Regions from separate parts of the Photobacterium sp. R1 genome, predicted to be linked through region 2. Evidence: predicted binding sites of a transcription regulator. Region 2 holds the regulator's gene; the other holds the start of a gene.
What was found. Region 2 encodes CRP, which controls carbon source genes, mostly activating them, when cyclic AMP is high. Its sites were predicted from a motif close to TGTGANNNNNNTCACA; they were not measured.

Region 1 (6,710 bases), on a different contig from region 2:
TGCACTGTGACAGCAGGGGCATCCCCGGCAGGGATGAGGGTGACGACATCGCTCCACATTTCCCCCTGATCAGCGCTCAGGGCCGGGCTGGCACTTTCCCAGCGCGTGAAGTGATTGAACCCTTTGATGGTCAGAGTCCGACCGTCGGTGTCAGAGACTTTCAGCCATTCCCGAAAATCACCGGTCGGGAATTTTTTCGCGCCGTTGCTGAATGTGGCATCAATATCAGCCTGTGCCATGGCATTTTCGTAATACAGGGTGCCATCGGCTTCCAGTTTCCACCGAACCGGAATGCTGAAACCACAGCCGTCACTGTCTCTGTAGCTGCCCGTATTGAATCCGGCCTGACTGTCCGCCTGGTTGTTCAGAATCAGATGACGGGACGTGTCGTTGTTGAAGACCAGTGCTTTTCCGGCCAGCATATTTTGCGTGAAGCGGGGTGTCCGGCTTTCCCAACTGACGACACAGCTGGCCGACTGGCTCTCGTACTCTGTTTTGGTTTTTGCGGATGACGGCATTTGGGTACTGGTGTTCCAGCCGGAGTCACTGGCCGTACAGGCCGCCAGGGTGTTTGGCACATACTGCTTGGTCATCAGATGGCTGATTTCTGTTTCATTTGCGCCGCCCATGTCTTTCTGGCTGAAGGTTTTCACGGCCAGGATCGGACGAGTCTCATTCTTTTTATGTGTCATTGCCCAGAGCTGGTAGTCGCTGAAGCTGTCCGTGCTGTCTTCAGTCAGGCGCAGGAAGCCATTTTCATTGAGCTGCCACTGCCGGTTGGCCGTGCCGGGCTGAAGTACTGTATTGAGGTAATATTCCCAGGTGTTGTCACTTTTAAGGATGACTGCTTCCAGTTCACCCAGGCTGTCTGCTTCGGTTGAGATTTGCACCAGATGCTGATTGACCATGGCGTTGACACCATCTGTGGTGAAGCGGTCATCCCCGCCACATTCCGTGACCGCATTGAGGAACTGGTCTTCGGTTGCCGGTGCAGTATCGCCGAATGTACAGTCGCCGAAAGGCGGTAAGTTCGCGCGTGAGGTGACCGCGTAGATCTGCTCTTTGGCGGCATGGTTGAAACCGGCAAAATGGAAATCATCATCTTTCAGAATGGCCTCTCCCTGATGGACTGCACCATTGTCGACCACCAGGAATAAGTATGGTGTGTCGAACGGATAGCGGTTTGCCAGCTGCTGAATGACATCTGGGACGGCAAACTGGAACATTTGTTTTTCCAGAACGGTGACAGGCGACCATATCCCGGTTTCAACCACCATCCAGCCATCGCCGCCGACATTGACCCAGTAATTGACGCGATGGGTATTGTTAAAGACAAATTCGAGCACCACATTGTCGGTCAGATGGTAACCATTCACCTGCTCAAAACTGCCGGCATCTTCAACGGCAACCATGTCTTCCAGCGTGGTGTAAGGCACAGTCGGGTTCCCTTTGGGTGCGACGGTACAATGGTCTCCGCTGACATTGGTTTTGCAGAGCAGCATCCGGGTGGTATCCGGACTCCAGGTGAAGTAATACCCCATCGCACCGTCTGAAAAGGCTGCGGTACCCGGCACATAGCGGGTCATGAAGTGATTTTCTTTTGTGGTCAGAAAATCATGCATGTTTTGCCCGGACAGGGGATAAGAATTGACCCGGATCGTCACGTTGCGGTCATCGCTTTCTTCAAGACCGGCATCGGTGACAATTGCGGTGTTGCTGGAAGAAATCAGTACTTTGAAATATTCGTAAAGGTCTTTCCAGCCGGAGCCAGTCAGAATCTGACCCTGGATGGCGTCTTCTTTTTGATCGAACTGGACCAGCGGTTGTTCACTGAAATATGTAAAGGCTTCCGTCAGGCTGACATCGCTGTCACCATTTTTTTGCCACTGCCAGTCGACCTGACGCGTTTCATTGGTTGCTGTGTCCGGGCTGTTGAAGTCCATCATATCGGCTTCAAGTTTGCTGCCATCGAGGGAACTCTGGCTGTGCAGACGCCAGAAACCGGCATTGAAAATCGTCTGGATGGTGTCTTTCTGTGCGGTCATTTCTGTGTACTTACGGGTCATGACCCCTTCCAGAATGTCATTGACCACAGTCAGCGACATCAGCGTGCTCAGGTTGACACCGTTCAGACCGAGTTTGGGGATCAGTGTGACACTCAGCTCATCGGCCAGCTCATTGATAAAATCACCCGCATTCCGGACGTCGAGGTTCCCCGGATTGCTGACCGTTTGGCTGAATATTCCCCAGTTACCGTCTTTCACCACCCGTTTCACCAGTGCCTGATAGGCGAGGGTCGTTTTCAGAGACAGCGCGATTTCAGTATCGATCAGCGGGGTCAGGAACAAATCTGTTGGCAGGCGATCACCGATGGCAAACTGAGGCGGGCCATCCAGATCAAGCACCAGAACGCCCTGCAGCAGGAGCGGGCTCTGGACAGTGATGGTGTAATTGCTGTCATCCTGCTGGAAATCCGTAATCTCAGTCTGTCCCATGACTTTGCCCTGGCTGTTCAGGATCAGCACTGCGAAGTTGTCCTGTAACAATGTGGGCGTCGCCGCATAGGCCTTGCTGATCAGATCCCAGTGGTTCCCTTGCTGAGCGGTATTCAGGCCGGCGGGAAGATCAACCGTGACGGTGAAACTGGTTTTGACGGGTGGTAATTCGGCAGGCTTGATGCCAGCCTCGCCGCTGCCACCACCACACGCAGAAAGCAGGCCAGCCAATAGCAGGCTCAGGCCAATCATCAGATAGGCGCGCATAATCCTTCCCCTGAACGATAAATGCTGTATTTTTTGACCAAACATGGTGTGCGTTTGGTTTCGTGTTTGGGGTGAGTATAGGTAAGGCGGAAGTGGGTGGTTGTTAAACCAGACAGGCTGTCTCAGCCCTTGAGACAGCGTCTGAGAATTGAGACAGCGATTCGGGGGAACCGGGTGATGCCTGAAAAATCAGGCAATCGACAGATATTTGTGTGTCTGAATCGACAGGCGCCAGTTTCGTGCAATACAGGTCTGAATGCACAACTCAGTGGCTCGGGGTTTCTGGCTGATCGGTTGCAGCGCAATCGTGACATCTTCTTTCAGACTGACGCCTGCCAGTAGCGCATCAAGCTGGTCTATATCTTTTTGGGTACCGACCGGATGTTTGATTTCATTGGCACGTTCGAGTGCTGACACAAGGACCGGCAGTTTCCCTTTCATATTGATCTTCGGTGAAACTGTGACCCAGGTTGCCTCAGTGGCGAGAACATCATAGGTGCCGCTGGTTTCAATCTGACAGCGGAATCCATGGTCTTCCAGGGCTTCAGTTAACGGGCGCAGGTCGTACAGGCAAGGTTCTCCGCCGGTGATCACCACATGCCGGGCGGTGTAGCCCTGATCTTTGAGGACCTGCACAATGCCGCCGGCATCCAGTGCGGTCCAGGTCGGCGCGTCTTCTTTTTTAGCGATCATGGTCTGCACGTTCACTTCGTCCTGAGGCTCGGCACTCCAGGTCTGCTTGGTATCACACCAGGCACAGCCAACCGGGCAGACCTGTAAACGGACAAAAATGGCCGGCACACCAGTGAAAACACCTTCTCCCTGAATGGTTTCAAAGATTTCATTGATTTTGTACACGACGACCTCAAAACATCTGACTAATTAACGTGAAAACGGGCAGTTTCAGGTACCCTGAACGCTGAAGGGCGCGTATTATGTCAGAACCTGAACGGATTGTCTCCATTCCCATTGTATTTGAAGCAGCACAGTGACAACGGCAGAGATGGGCTGAAAAGGTATACGTTTGTCGTGACTGGGCTCACGCCCTTGGCATAAGTCGCTTCACAATTAGTTCGCACTGTAAAAAAATTCCATACTCTTCATACCTATATATTGTCAGAGGAAGTCCGCGCATGTATGTCGCTCAGCCCGGTCACATCGATCACATCAAAAGAAATAATGCCGGCAGCGTCTACAAACTCATCGATCAGTACGGCCCGATTTCCCGGATTGAACTGTCGAAGAAAAGTCAGTTGGCGCCCGCCAGTATCACCAAAATTACCCGTGAGCTGTTTGATGGCCACCTGATCAAAGAAGCTGAAATTCTGGAATCCGGCAGCCGGGGGCGCCCGGCAATCGGTCTGGTCCCGGATAATGATGGCTGGCAGTTCCTCGGCATCCGGTTGGGGCGCGGTTATCTGACGATAGCGCTGCACGAGCAGGGCGGCGATATCCTGTTCGAAGAGAGACAAGACATCGCGGAGCTGAAACAGGATGATGTCCTGAATAAGCTGCTGTCTGAGATTGATTCATTCTTTGCCCGGCATGCCAAGTTACTGGATCGGATCACCGCCATTGCTGTTTCTCTGCCGGGGCTGGTGAATTCGGAAAAAGGACTGGTGTTGCAGATGCCTCATTACGAGGTAAAAGACCTGCCGCTGGGACCTGCCATTCATGAGGCCACGGGACTGCCGGTCTTCATTGGTAACGACACCCGTTCCTGGGCATTGGCGGAGCAGTTATTTGGCAATGCGAATGATGTGGCAAACTCGATTCTGATTTCAGTACATCACGGCGTCGGGGCAGGCATTATCCTTGATAATCAGGTGCTTCAGGGCCGGATCGGTAATATTGGTGAGCTTGGTCATATCCAGATTAAACCGGATGGATTGCCTTGCCATTGCGGGAATAAAGGATGTCTGGAAACCGTCGCCAGTTTGCAGGCGGTGAGAGATCAGGTTAAAACCGGGTTAACGCTGGGTGAAGCTTCTGTGCTCTATGGGCAGGCGCTGACCATCGAAAATATCTGTGAGGCGGCAGTGCAGGGGGATCCGCTGGCGTTCCGGGTCATCACCGAACTGGGTTTCAACCTTGGCCGGGCAATTGCCATTATGGTGAACCTGTTTAATCCGGAGAAGATCCTGATTGGCGGAGAGTTCAATCAGGCGAAAAGTGTTCTGTATCCGGCGATTATGGAATGTGTGAAGAGTCAGTCCCTGCCGGTTTATAACCAGGATCTGCGGATTGAAGAAACCAGTTTTTACACCCAGGCCACCATGCCGGCTGCGGCTCTGGTGAAGCAGGCGATGTATGACGGGCATCTGTTACTGAAACTGATCGAGGAAGGATAAACTTTTCCTGACGCGAATCATGCAGCGCAGCCACTGCCTATTTCGATAGCGATGGCTGCGTTTTTTATTGGGTTCAGCCAGACTTAGAGAAGGAACATGGCTTGGAGGTCAAAGACATGAAACGGATTCGGGTTTTTTATGACGGCTCCTGCCCAAGCTGTGTGCGGGATCGGGCATGGTATGAATCCTGGCTGAGCCGTCATCCGGAACTGGTGGAGTGGTATGACATCACCGGCCGGGATGAAGCGCTGAAAGCGCTGGGCATATCTCCGGAAAAAGCGTTACGGGAATTGCATGTACAGGATCAGCAGGGGATTGTTCACCGGGAATTGGATGCCTACATGCTGTTACTGAATCAGGTATGGTGGCTCCGGCCGGTTGCATTTCTGATGGGACTGCCGGGGATCAGGCATCTGTTATCGGTTATCTATCGTCGTATGGTCGATCAGCGACTGGCCCGTGAGGGCCGTGGCTGAAATCGTCAGAGATCTTCGTGTCTGAGTTCTTCGTCGATGACATTATGCAGGAATGACAAAGCCGCACGGTGATCATTCCGGCTCATAAACCATTGCTTTTGGTTGGTTTCCAGGGGCAGAATTTCCAGCCAGCGCTGGCAGACCCAGGCCATGTTGGCGAAATCCGGATCCGGGTAGTTCTCCGCATAGTCCGGATATTCCTCAAACAGGGCTTCCAGGCTGTTGGCGATGTGGCGATCAATAAAACGTGCGCTGCTGGGGGCCCAGTTTTTGATCAAGCTGACTTCGCCAAATCTCAGGCCGTCTTTTTCCTGCCAGTGATTGTTAATCACGAATTTCTCTACCCCTTTTATGGTGATGCCGAGCAACCCGTCAGGTAATTGTTCGAAATCGGTGATTTCGACCCGCGTTCCGAAATGGCAAAGTGAATCACCATCTTTCATGCACAGGCCGAAACCATTTCCTGAGGACATCGCAAGCGTCACTAACCGGGTGTAGCGAGGTTCGAAAATCCGCAGCTTACTGACACCTCCCGGTAATACATAAAGCCGGAGCGGGAAAAGGGGTAACTGCATAATACTTAGCCTTTATGACGTCAACTTTGATAGGGCTGTCTGTCTTTCTGGACGGGATGTCTTCAGAATTACGGGTTTCAGCCCTGATTTGGCTCTTTTTATGAGTATATCTGTTCAAAGGTGATGCCTTGTCTGTTTTTCGATATTACTGCAGCGATTGCAAAATAGCGAAAACCAGTTTCTCAAGCTGCTGATTATCAATTACAAAAGGCGGCATGATGTAGATAAGTCTGCCAAACGGGCGAATCCAGACACCATTGTCTACAAAACTTTTCTGAATCCGGACCATATCCACCGGCTCATATAATTCAACGACACCGATGGCACCCAGCCAGCGGACGGCTTTGACTTTCTCAGACTGGCCGACCCGGGGCAGTAATTGCGACAGCTGTTGTTCAATCCCGCTGACCTGATGCTGCCAGTCACCCGTTTCCAGCAATGACAGGCTGGCGTTGGCAACGGCGCAGGCCAGCGGATTGCCCATGAAGGTCGGGCCATGCATAAAGCAACCGGCTTTACCGCTGCACACCGTATCTGCAACCTGCT
Region 2 (9,774 bases):
ACCTCTGACGGAGCGGATTCAGACCCCGGACGATGATTTTCTCGACCTGGTCTGGACGGCCGCGCCCGAGCAGCACCCGGCACACATGCCAATCATGATCCTCTTTCACGGGCTGGAAGGCAGTTTCCACTGCCCTTATGCGCACAGTCTGCTTTTTGCGGCCAGACAGCAGGGCTGGCTGGGTGTGATGATGCATTTTCGCGGATGCAGCGGAGAAATTAACCGTCAGGCCCGGAGCTATCACTCCGGTGAAACCAGTGATGCACGTTACTTCATCGACCAGTTACGCGAACGTTTTCCGCATCATCCATTGCTGGCGGTGGGAGTTTCTCTGGGGGGTAATATGCTGGTGAACTATCTGGCTGAAACCGGCGAAGCATCCGGACTGACCGCAGCTCAGGTCATTTCTCCACCCTTGGATCTGTCAGCCTGCTCGTCCCGGATTGAACAGGGGTTTTCCCGGGTCTACCAGCGCTACCTGCTCGGTTCCATGAAGAAAAATATGCTGAAAAAAATGGCTGCGTTACCGGACCTGCTGCCCTTTCAGACCGAACAGATTGCTGGAATCGCATCGCTGCGACAGTTTGACGATACCGTCACAGCGCCACTGCATGGCTTTGCTGATGCGGCCGACTACTATCAACGTTGCAGCGGACTGGGAAAACTGGCGCAGGTACAGACCCCGTTGCGGGTGATTCATGCCGCTGACGATCCTTTCATGACGGCAGCAGTCATCCCGACACAGCCGCTGCCTGCCCATATCGAGTATCACCTGACCCAATACGGGGGCCATGTCGGTTTTATCAGCGGCAGCTGGCGCGAGCCGACTTTCTGGCTGGACCAGACCGTACCGGCCTGGTTTCAAAAAAAACTCAGGGATTAACCTGAAACAAAAAACGCCTGGCAAACCTGCACAGGCGTTTTTTCAATGAGGCCCGGTTATCCAATTTTCCCGGTATCGATCAGCTGCTGGATCAGCGGCCGCATGATCAGCTCCATCGCAAAGCTCATCTTCCCGCCCGGCACCACCAGCGTATTATGGCGCGACATAAATGAGCCCTGGATCATCGCCAGCAGATACGGGAAATCAACATTCTTGATGCCACGGAAACGGATCACCACAAAACTCTCATCCAGACTGGGGATGGCTTTCGCACTGACCGGGTTGGAGGTATCAACCGTCGGCACCCGCTGGAAGTTAATATGGGTCCGGGAAAACTGCGGAGTAATGTAATTGAGATAATCATCCATTGAACGGACGATGGACTCCATCACCGCTTCTCTGGAGTGGCCGCGATCGCGGGTATCCCGCACAATTTTCTGAATCCATTCCAGGTTCACAATCGGGACCATGCCAATCAGCAGGTCGACGTGCTGTGCAACATTAACATCGCCATCCACGACGCCGCCGTGCAGGCCTTCATAAAACAGCAGATCGGTATTTTCCGGCAGATCCTGCCAGGGTGTAAAAGTGCCCGGCATCTGGTTATAGGGCACGGCTTCATCAAACGTGTGCAGATAACGGCGGTATTTTCCGCTGCCGTCTTCACCGTACTGACGGAAAAAGTTTTCCAGCAGCGCAAAGTCATTGGCCTGCGGGCCAAAATAGCTGATGTGGCGCCCCTGCTCCTTGGCTTTGCGGATCTCCACATCCATTTCCGGACGGGTAAAACGGTGAAAACTGTCCCCTTCCAGCCATGCCGCATGGATATTCAGCATATTAAACATCTTGCGGAAAGCTTCCGAAGTGGTGGACGTTCCTGCTCCGGAGGAACCTGTTACTGCAATGATTGGGTGTTTTGCAGACATGACATACCTTGTCGTTTATCCAAACGGAATCAGTTATTAACAGGGCAAATGGATGCAGTCAAGCATCCGACCGCATCCGTCGGCGCCAGCTTCCGTTTTCTGCTGTCACCTCTGAGTATGGCAGCTTTATTCTGTGCGAAGCGAGCGACGTAGTTTGATATCCACCGTTTCGTGCAATTCGGAATACATAATCACGGCCTCTCCCGCCGCCAATTGCTGGCGCACCTTGTCCACTTTCTGCGCCAGGCTCAGCTCTTGCTCACCGTAGTCGGTGCCCTCGCGCAGGACAAAGTGTTCAATCAGGTTGGTCAGCGTTTCAGCATCGATATCTTGCCAGGGAATGATCATACAACTTACCTGATTAACCCAGATGACAACGGCTTATGCCGCGACAATCTGGTAAGAATGAGTCAGGGTCACGCCTTTGCCCAGCATCAGGCACACGGAGCAGTACTTTTCCAGTGAATCGCTGACAGCTTTGGCAACCTGAGCGTCATCGAGATGATGACCTGTGACGACAAAATGCAGATTGGCCGAGGTGAAATAACGCGGTGCCTGTTCGCGGCGCACGGAATCAATCTGTGCCTCACAGGCGGTGATCGCCTGACCGGCACTTTTCAGCGCATCGACCACGTCCACCGAGCTGCAGCCTCCGGCAGCCATCAGGACCAGTTCCATCGGGCTGGGCGCTTTACTGCCGCCGTTCCCGTCCATGACCACACTGTGGCCCGAGTTAGACTGGCCGATAAAAGTCAAATCTTCGACCCATTTCACACGTGATTGCATGCGTTACTCCTTACTACAAAAACCCGGATTTTATCACTAAGTCACAACGGTGTGATCATGTGCACAGTAAAGTGTCCAAAATGTTCATTTATCCCCGCGCAATATCAAGCAATGCATGACGAAAAAAGTTAAACTCTTGGTCTGAATGTTCACATGCGCTTGCAGCCCAGCCGTTGACTGAATATGCTAGTTGGCAAACAATAGTATTGTTCTACCCAACCCCAATGCAAGGAATGACGTTGTTGGGCAACACACTGCAGAGGAAGTTAGTAATATGGTTCCAGGTAAACCGCAAACAGATCCAACTTTGGAGTGGTTCCTTTCTCACTGCCACATTCATAAGTACCCGTCGAAGAGTACACTGATCCATGCTGGCGAGAAAGCAGAGACCCTCTACTACATTGTCAAAGGTTCCGTCGCCGTTCTGATCAAGGATGAAGAAGGTAAGGAAATGATCCTGTCTTACCTCAACCAGGGCGACTTCATTGGTGAACTGGGCCTGTTTGAAGAAGGCCAGGAGCGTACTGCCTGGGTTCGTGCGAAAACACCATGTGAAGTGGCTGAAATTTCCTTTAAGAAATTCCGTCAGCTGATCCAGGTTAATCCGGATATCCTGATGCGTCTGTCTGCACAGATGGCACGCCGTCTGCAAGTCACCAGCCAGAAAGTCGGTGACCTAGCATTCCTGGACGTGACTGGCCGTATTGCCCAGACCCTGCTGAATCTGGCAAAACAGCCGGATGCCATGACTCACCCGGACGGCATGCAGATCAAAATTACCCGTCAGGAAATCGGCCAGATTGTTGGCTGTTCCCGTGAAACCGTTGGCCGCATTCTGAAGATGCTGGAAGAGCAGAACCTGATTTCTGCCCACGGTAAAACCATCGTTGTGTACGGAACACGCTGATCACTCTCCGGTGATGCAGCCAATGTGAGTACAATAAAAAGCCGCAAGCGCGGCTTTTTTTATTTCTGCCGGGCATACCCTGTGATTACAGCTGTTTTCTCAGGACACTTCACATTTTTTCAGTTGCCTTCCATCCCTCTGTTGCTACATTTGGCGTATCAGTACTATGTGGATGTGCAGATATGGATATCGAACGTTTTGCCCCAAATGCCCAGCACAATCAGCTTCCCCCGCGCCCTGTCGTAACCAGAGGACGTTTCCTCTCTGCCTCGGTTGAAATGACAGGTTTTCAGTCTCCCCGGCAGCTCCTGGAGCAGGAAGCCTACCTGTGTCTGACCAGCCCCCCAAGTGAATCGGATGACTGGATGCAACCGCTGGATCAACAGCACTGACAAGCCCTCTCACAGCACGAGATATGGCATTCAGACACCCCAGATAAAAAAACAGCGGCCCAGAGGCCGCTGTTTAATGACAGAGCAAAGATACCTGTCTTACATATTCGTACTTTCGAAGATCTTGTCAGCCGACGCAGCCACAAAGCCCGGGTAGAGTTCCCCATTCTCCTGCAGATACCGCTTGGCAAACTCATAGAAACCGCCTGGAATTGAACGGATACCATCGGTAAAGCGGACTTCCACCCGATCAGCCATCGTTGATGACTGCTCCAGCAGCACTTCCGGACTACCTTTCACTTCACCACCCGATTCATTGATGGTGAAGCCGTTGTGGCGCAGCAGGCTGTTCACCTCTGCAACTTCCGCAAACTGCTCCAGCTGATTTACGCTGACAGTAAAATGGTTCGCACCATAACCGTGGGCAGCAACCCAACCCGCGTACTCACTTTCCTCGGCCAGCTTCTCATAGGTCGCGTAATCGAGATCCCATAAACGGCCACCGTACAGGAAAGCACCATCCTTCATTGCGCCTTCAGGAATCTGCTTCACCAGCTCACGCACGGTATTTTGCAGATCCGCCGAGCACTGTCCGACCAGCAGTTCACTGATAAAGACTTTCGGTGCAGCCGGGTTCGGATGCTCAAAGTGCTCCGCATACAGTTTCTTCTGCTCGAAATGATACGTTCCGCACGGCTTATAACCAATCGCAATGAATGGTGCAGCCAGCACATCCAGGCTCACACCCGGCAGATTGAACGTACGCAGGGCAATGTGATCGTTCAGCAAAGGCTCTTCCTCTGTCAGCAGATCGTGCACCTGAGCGGCCGAAGGGCAAAGACGGGTTGTGTAGTCCTGCCAAAGGGCATCAAACAGTTTTTCCACTCTTTCCATGTTGCGGTTCCCTCGTCAATACGGGTTAAGCAATAGTTACAGTTGGATCCCCGGAGACAGCTGAGCAGGCAGTTCGGTTGCCTCTCCTTCCATGGATGCCATTGGATACGCACAGTAGTCCGCGGCGTAGTAAGCGCTTGGGCGCAGGTTACCGGACGCACCCGGACCACCGAACGGTGCATCACCGCTGGCACCCGTCAGCTGACGGTTGCGGTTCACAACACCGGCGCGAATATGATCGATAAAGTACTGCCACTCGCTGTCGTCAGTCGAAACCAGACCGGCAGACAGGCCGTAGCGGGTGTCATTTGCCATTTCAACAGCCTGAGGCAGCTCCTGATAACGAGCCACCTGCAGCAACGGACCAAAATATTCTTCGTCCGGCAGCTCGGCAATCTTGCTCACTTCAACAATACCCGGAGTCACGATGGCGCCCTGACCACGCTCAGCTTTCAGCAGCGCTTCACCACCCATGCTCAGCAGACGTTCCTGCGCGGCAATAATGTTATCAGCCGCGACCACAGAGATTTGCGGCCCCATAAACGGCTGTGGCTCAGCAAACGGACCGTCAACTTTGATGGCCTTGGTTGCCGCAATCAGTTCAGCAATCAGCGCATCCCCTTCAGCACCTTCAGGTACATACAGGCGACGGGCACAGGTACAACGCTGACCGGCACTGATAAACGCCGACTGGATGATGGTGTAAACCGTCGATTTCAGATCGCCGTAAGCTTTGGAGATCACCATCGGGTTGTTCCCGCCCATTTCCAGTGCCAGCATCTTGCCAGGCTGACCGGCAAACTGGCGATGCAGAATGTGTCCGGTGTTCGCACTGCCGGTGAACAGCAGACCATCGATACCGGCAGATTGTGCCAGCGCTTCACCAGTGGCACGTGCGCCCTGAACCAGGTTGATCACACCAGCAGGCAGACCCGCCTGTTCCCACAGCTTGATCGTTTCTTCCGCAACTTTCGGCGTCAGATCAGACGGCTTGAAGACGACGGTGTTCCCGGCCAGCAGTGCAGGAACGATGTGACCGTTCGGCAGGTGTCCCGGGAAGTTGTATGGACCGAAAACAGCCATCACGCCCAGCGGACGGTGACGCAGCACGGCTTTGGTACCAGCCACGTCTTTTTCACGCTCGCCGGTCCGCTCGTTATATGCACGGACAGAAATCGCAATCTTGCCAACCATGGCACCGGCTTCAGTGCGGGTTTCCCACAGAGGTTTACCGGTCTCTTCCGAGATCGTGCGGGCAATGAGCTCGCTGTTGTCCTTGACCAGGGCAGCAAAGCGCTCAACAATGGCCTGACGCTCAGCCAGGCTGGTTTTGCGCCAGCTGGTCAGAGCCTCACGGGCGCTGGCAACAGCCTGCTCAACCTGCTCTGCGGTTGCGCTCTTGCCTTCCCAGATCACTTCACCACTGAATGGGTTCAGCGACTGCATCGCGTCACCCTGACCGGCTTGCCAGTTACCTGCAATCCATTGTGTCATCTTGTATTCCACCCTAGTTATTGGGCGATCAGGCGAACCTGATCCCCGTTTTTCACTTCTAACACCTTGGCCATTTCCGGAGAAATAATGGCCAGATTACGTTCACCATCCAGTGCAACTTTACCGACCGTGGCACGGAATCCGGCAAAACTGGTATTACTGATGATGTAGTTATGAGAGCTGTGGTGCTCACCAATTTCGACCGTACAACGCTGAGATGCACGGACAGATTCGATATGGCGCAGATCGCACTCAACCGTTGGGCCGGCATCAAAGAGATCCACATAGCCACGGTTGACGAAGCCTTCCGCTTCCAGCAGCTTCAGTGCCGGACGGGTGTTGTCGTGCACCTGACCGATCACCGCCTGCGCTTCTTTGCTCAGCAGGTTGACGTAAATCGGCAGTTTCGGCATCAGATCTGCAATGAACTCCTTCCGGCCAATCCCGGTCAGGTAGTCTGCTTCCGTAAACTCAATGGAGAAAAAGTGCTCTTTGAGCCACTCCCAGAACGGAGAGTTGCCATTTTCATCGGACACGCCACGCATTTCTGCAATCACAGTGTCTGCAAAGCGCTGGCGGTGCTCAGCCAGCATGAGGAAACGGCACTTGGACAGCAGTCTGCCATTCAGCCCCTGACGCCACTGCGGACGCAGGAACAGGGTGCACAGCTCACTCACACCGGTGTAATCATTACCAAATGTCAGAACCTTCAGCACTTTGTGCACGTCCAGATGTGGTGAGTTATGGACCAGTGTGCTGAGGTGATAAGTATAGAACGGGTTGTCCAGACCGACGGCCGCTTCCAGGGCTGTGGTACCGGCGATTTCACCTGTCTCAGTGTCTTCCGCCACCATGAGGTAGCCTTCCGGGCCAGGTTCAGTCACGTCTTTATGAAAGCTTTCGACTGAATGAGCGATCCGCTTACTGAGGATCTCCTCATTGACCGGCAGTGATGTGAAACCGTGGCCTGATTCTTCGGCGCACGTCATCAGTGCAGGTAAATCAGCTTTTGTAATGGGACGTATAACCAGCATCGAACTCCCTCCTGATGCAGGTAGCAACACAGGTTGCTAACTGTAAATCTGTCTTTCTCTTCTAAAAACAGCCCCGGTATTTCCGGGGCAGTTAAGCAGGGCCGGCAATCCAACCGGCCCTGATACATCTTATTTGTTGTAAAGCTTCGCGATTGCACGTTCCAGACGCGCCATCCCTTCTTCAACATCGGCTTTCTCAATCACCAGTGATGGTGTGAAACGCACAACGTTGGTGCCTGCAACCAGAACCATCAGGCCTTCTTCACCGGCAGCCAGCAGCACGTCACGTGCACGGCCCTGCCAGTCTTCGTTCAGCGCTGCACCCAGCAGCAGACCTTTACCACGCACTTCAGAGAAGATTGGGTATTGCGCATTGATTTTCTCAATGCCGTCACGGAACCACTGCTCACGCTCTTTCACGCCAGCCAGGACTTCTGGTTTGGTCACTTCTTCAACCACAGCTTCTGCTACTGCACATGCCAGCGGGTTACCGCCGTAAGTTGAACCGTGTGTACCAATTTTCAGGTGCTGTGCCAGTTCAGTGGTCGTCAGCATGGCACCAATCGGGAAACCACCGCCCAGAGACTTCGCCGTACTCAGGATATCTGGCGTAACGCCCAGACCCTGATACGCGTAGAACTCACCGGTACGACCGTTACCCGTCTGAACTTCATCAAAGATCAGCAGCGCGTTGTGCTTATCACACAGCTCGCGAACGCCCTGAATGAATTCATTCGTTGGAGAAACGATACCGCCTTCGCCCTGCAGCGGCTCCATCATGACAGCACAAGTGCGGTCAGAGATGTGCGCAGCCAGCGATTCCAGATCGTTGTAAGGCAGGTGAGTGACAGACTGAGGCTTAGGACCAAAGCCGTCAGAGTATGCCGCCTGACCACCGACAGTCACGGTGAAGAACGTACGGCCGTGGAAGCCTTGTTTGAAGGCAATGATTTCGTCTTTTTCAGGACCGAATTTGTCTGCCGCGTAACGACGCGCCAGTTTCAGTGCAGCTTCGTTCGCTTCTGCACCGGAGTTCGCAAAGAATACTTTTTCAGCAAAGCTGACTTCAGTCAGTTTTTTCGCCAGACGCAGTGCCGGCTCATTGGTCATGACGTTACTCAGGTGCCAAATCTTCTCAGACTGCTCTTTCAGCGCTGATACCATAGCCGGATGGCAATGGCCCAAGCAGCTCACCGCGATACCACCGGCGAAATCGATGTACTCACGATCATCCTGGTCCCACACACGGGCACCTTTCCCTTTCACCGGGATGATTTGCATTGGGGCATAACAAGGTACCATGACCTCATCAAAGGTTTGACGTCCTACTTTTTGTTCCGTCGCCATCATACTTTCCTTCTGTGTATATCGCTTTGCGCATAGTATTTACATAATTTTAACCGATTCCAATAGCAGAAAATGTTTTTTCCTGAGGCACAATGGCCAAAGATCCCCGCTACGGATACATATTTATGCGTGAAGTCGGAAAACTTATTAAGCCGATTTTGAGGAAAGGTGTTTTTCCCCGCAGGAATCAATGCCCCTGTACAGGATTTGGCCAACTGCATAAGATTGCGGCCTGGCAATGATGAAAAAATTTAGGTCAATGTTAAGAAAAGTGATACAGATCGCGCTTGTGAGACCGCGAAAAACGGCCAAAAACAGGCATAAGAAAGGCTAATGGGTCATTAGCCAGGCCCCGTTTGACAAGGCCTGAGCCCTTAATTGACCCGAAAATCAGAGATGAATTTCAGCGACGCAGGAAGTTAGCCAGCAACTGGTGACCCTGCTCTGTGAGAATACTTTCCGGGTGGAACTGCACCCCTTCCAGCGGCAGGGTTTTGTGAGCAATTCCCATGATCTCATCCGGCTCGCCGTCGCGTTCGGTCCAGGCCGTCACTTCAAAGCAGTCCGGCAGGGTCTCGGCCTTCACCACCAGCGAGTGATAACGGGTAACCGTCAGCGGGTTGTTCAGCCCGGCAAAGACACTGTGATTGTTGTGCGCTACGGGTGAGGTTTTTCCGTGCATGACCTGACGGGCGCGCACGACTTTGGCACCAAAAACCTGCGCCATTGCCTGATGGCCCAGACAAACGCCCAGAATCGGCAGTTTTCCGGCAAAGTATTCAATGGCAGCCAGAGAGATACCGGCATCATCCGGTGTACACGGGCCGGGAGAAATCACCAGATGGGTTGGAGACAGGGCTTCAATACCGGCCAGATCAATTTCATCATGACGGACCACCTGAACCTCGGCCCCCAGTTCGCAGAAGTACTGGTAAAGGTTGTAGGTAAAAGAGTCGTAATTATCAATGATCAACAGCATAAGTATCCCTGCCCTGAGAAAATCGGCGCCCTATTTTGCAACAGGGAGAGAGAAAGGCAAGCAGGATTCCCTCCTGCCTGCCTTATTTACTTCAGAGACGGATGGGATTAATGTTTCATCCGGCAAGATTCG

Region 1: a site for CRP is predicted at 3,791-3,806, ahead of mlc (sugar metabolism global transcriptional regulator Mlc). Genes of this name have one in related genera too.

The regions. Positions count from the first base shown of each region.
Region 1 covers NZ_BAAHZP010000001.1:495,080-501,789, forward strand. The annotation lists gene ACYP03_RS02345 (hypothetical protein) at 1-2,762, opposite strand, end outside; gene queE (7-carboxy-7-deazaguanine synthase QueE) at 2,952-3,620, opposite strand; gene mlc (sugar metabolism global transcriptional regulator Mlc) at 3,896-5,113, shown strand; gene ACYP03_RS02360 (thiol-disulfide oxidoreductase DCC family protein) at 5,215-5,589, shown strand; gene ACYP03_RS02365 (LON peptidase substrate-binding domain-containing protein) at 5,595-6,164, opposite strand; gene bioA (adenosylmethionine--8-amino-7-oxononanoate transaminase) at 6,310-6,710, opposite strand, start outside.
Region 2 covers NZ_BAAHZP010000008.1:32,714-42,487, forward strand. The annotation lists gene ACYP03_RS14460 (hydrolase) at 1-883, shown strand, start outside; gene ACYP03_RS14465 (phosphoribulokinase) at 940-1,809, opposite strand; gene ACYP03_RS14470 (YheU family protein) at 1,936-2,157, opposite strand; gene ACYP03_RS14475 (OsmC family protein) at 2,191-2,595, opposite strand; gene crp (cAMP-activated global transcriptional regulator CRP) at 2,870-3,502, shown strand; gene ACYP03_RS14485 (hypothetical protein) at 3,685-3,894, shown strand; gene ACYP03_RS14490 (2-oxoadipate dioxygenase/decarboxylase family protein) at 3,994-4,788, opposite strand; gene astD (succinylglutamate-semialdehyde dehydrogenase) at 4,825-6,282, opposite strand; gene astA (arginine N-succinyltransferase) at 6,300-7,316, opposite strand; gene ACYP03_RS14505 (aspartate aminotransferase family protein) at 7,446-8,663, opposite strand; gene ACYP03_RS14510 (aminodeoxychorismate/anthranilate synthase component II) at 9,067-9,642, opposite strand; gene ACYP03_RS14515 (ExeM/NucH family extracellular endonuclease) at 9,750-9,774, opposite strand, start outside.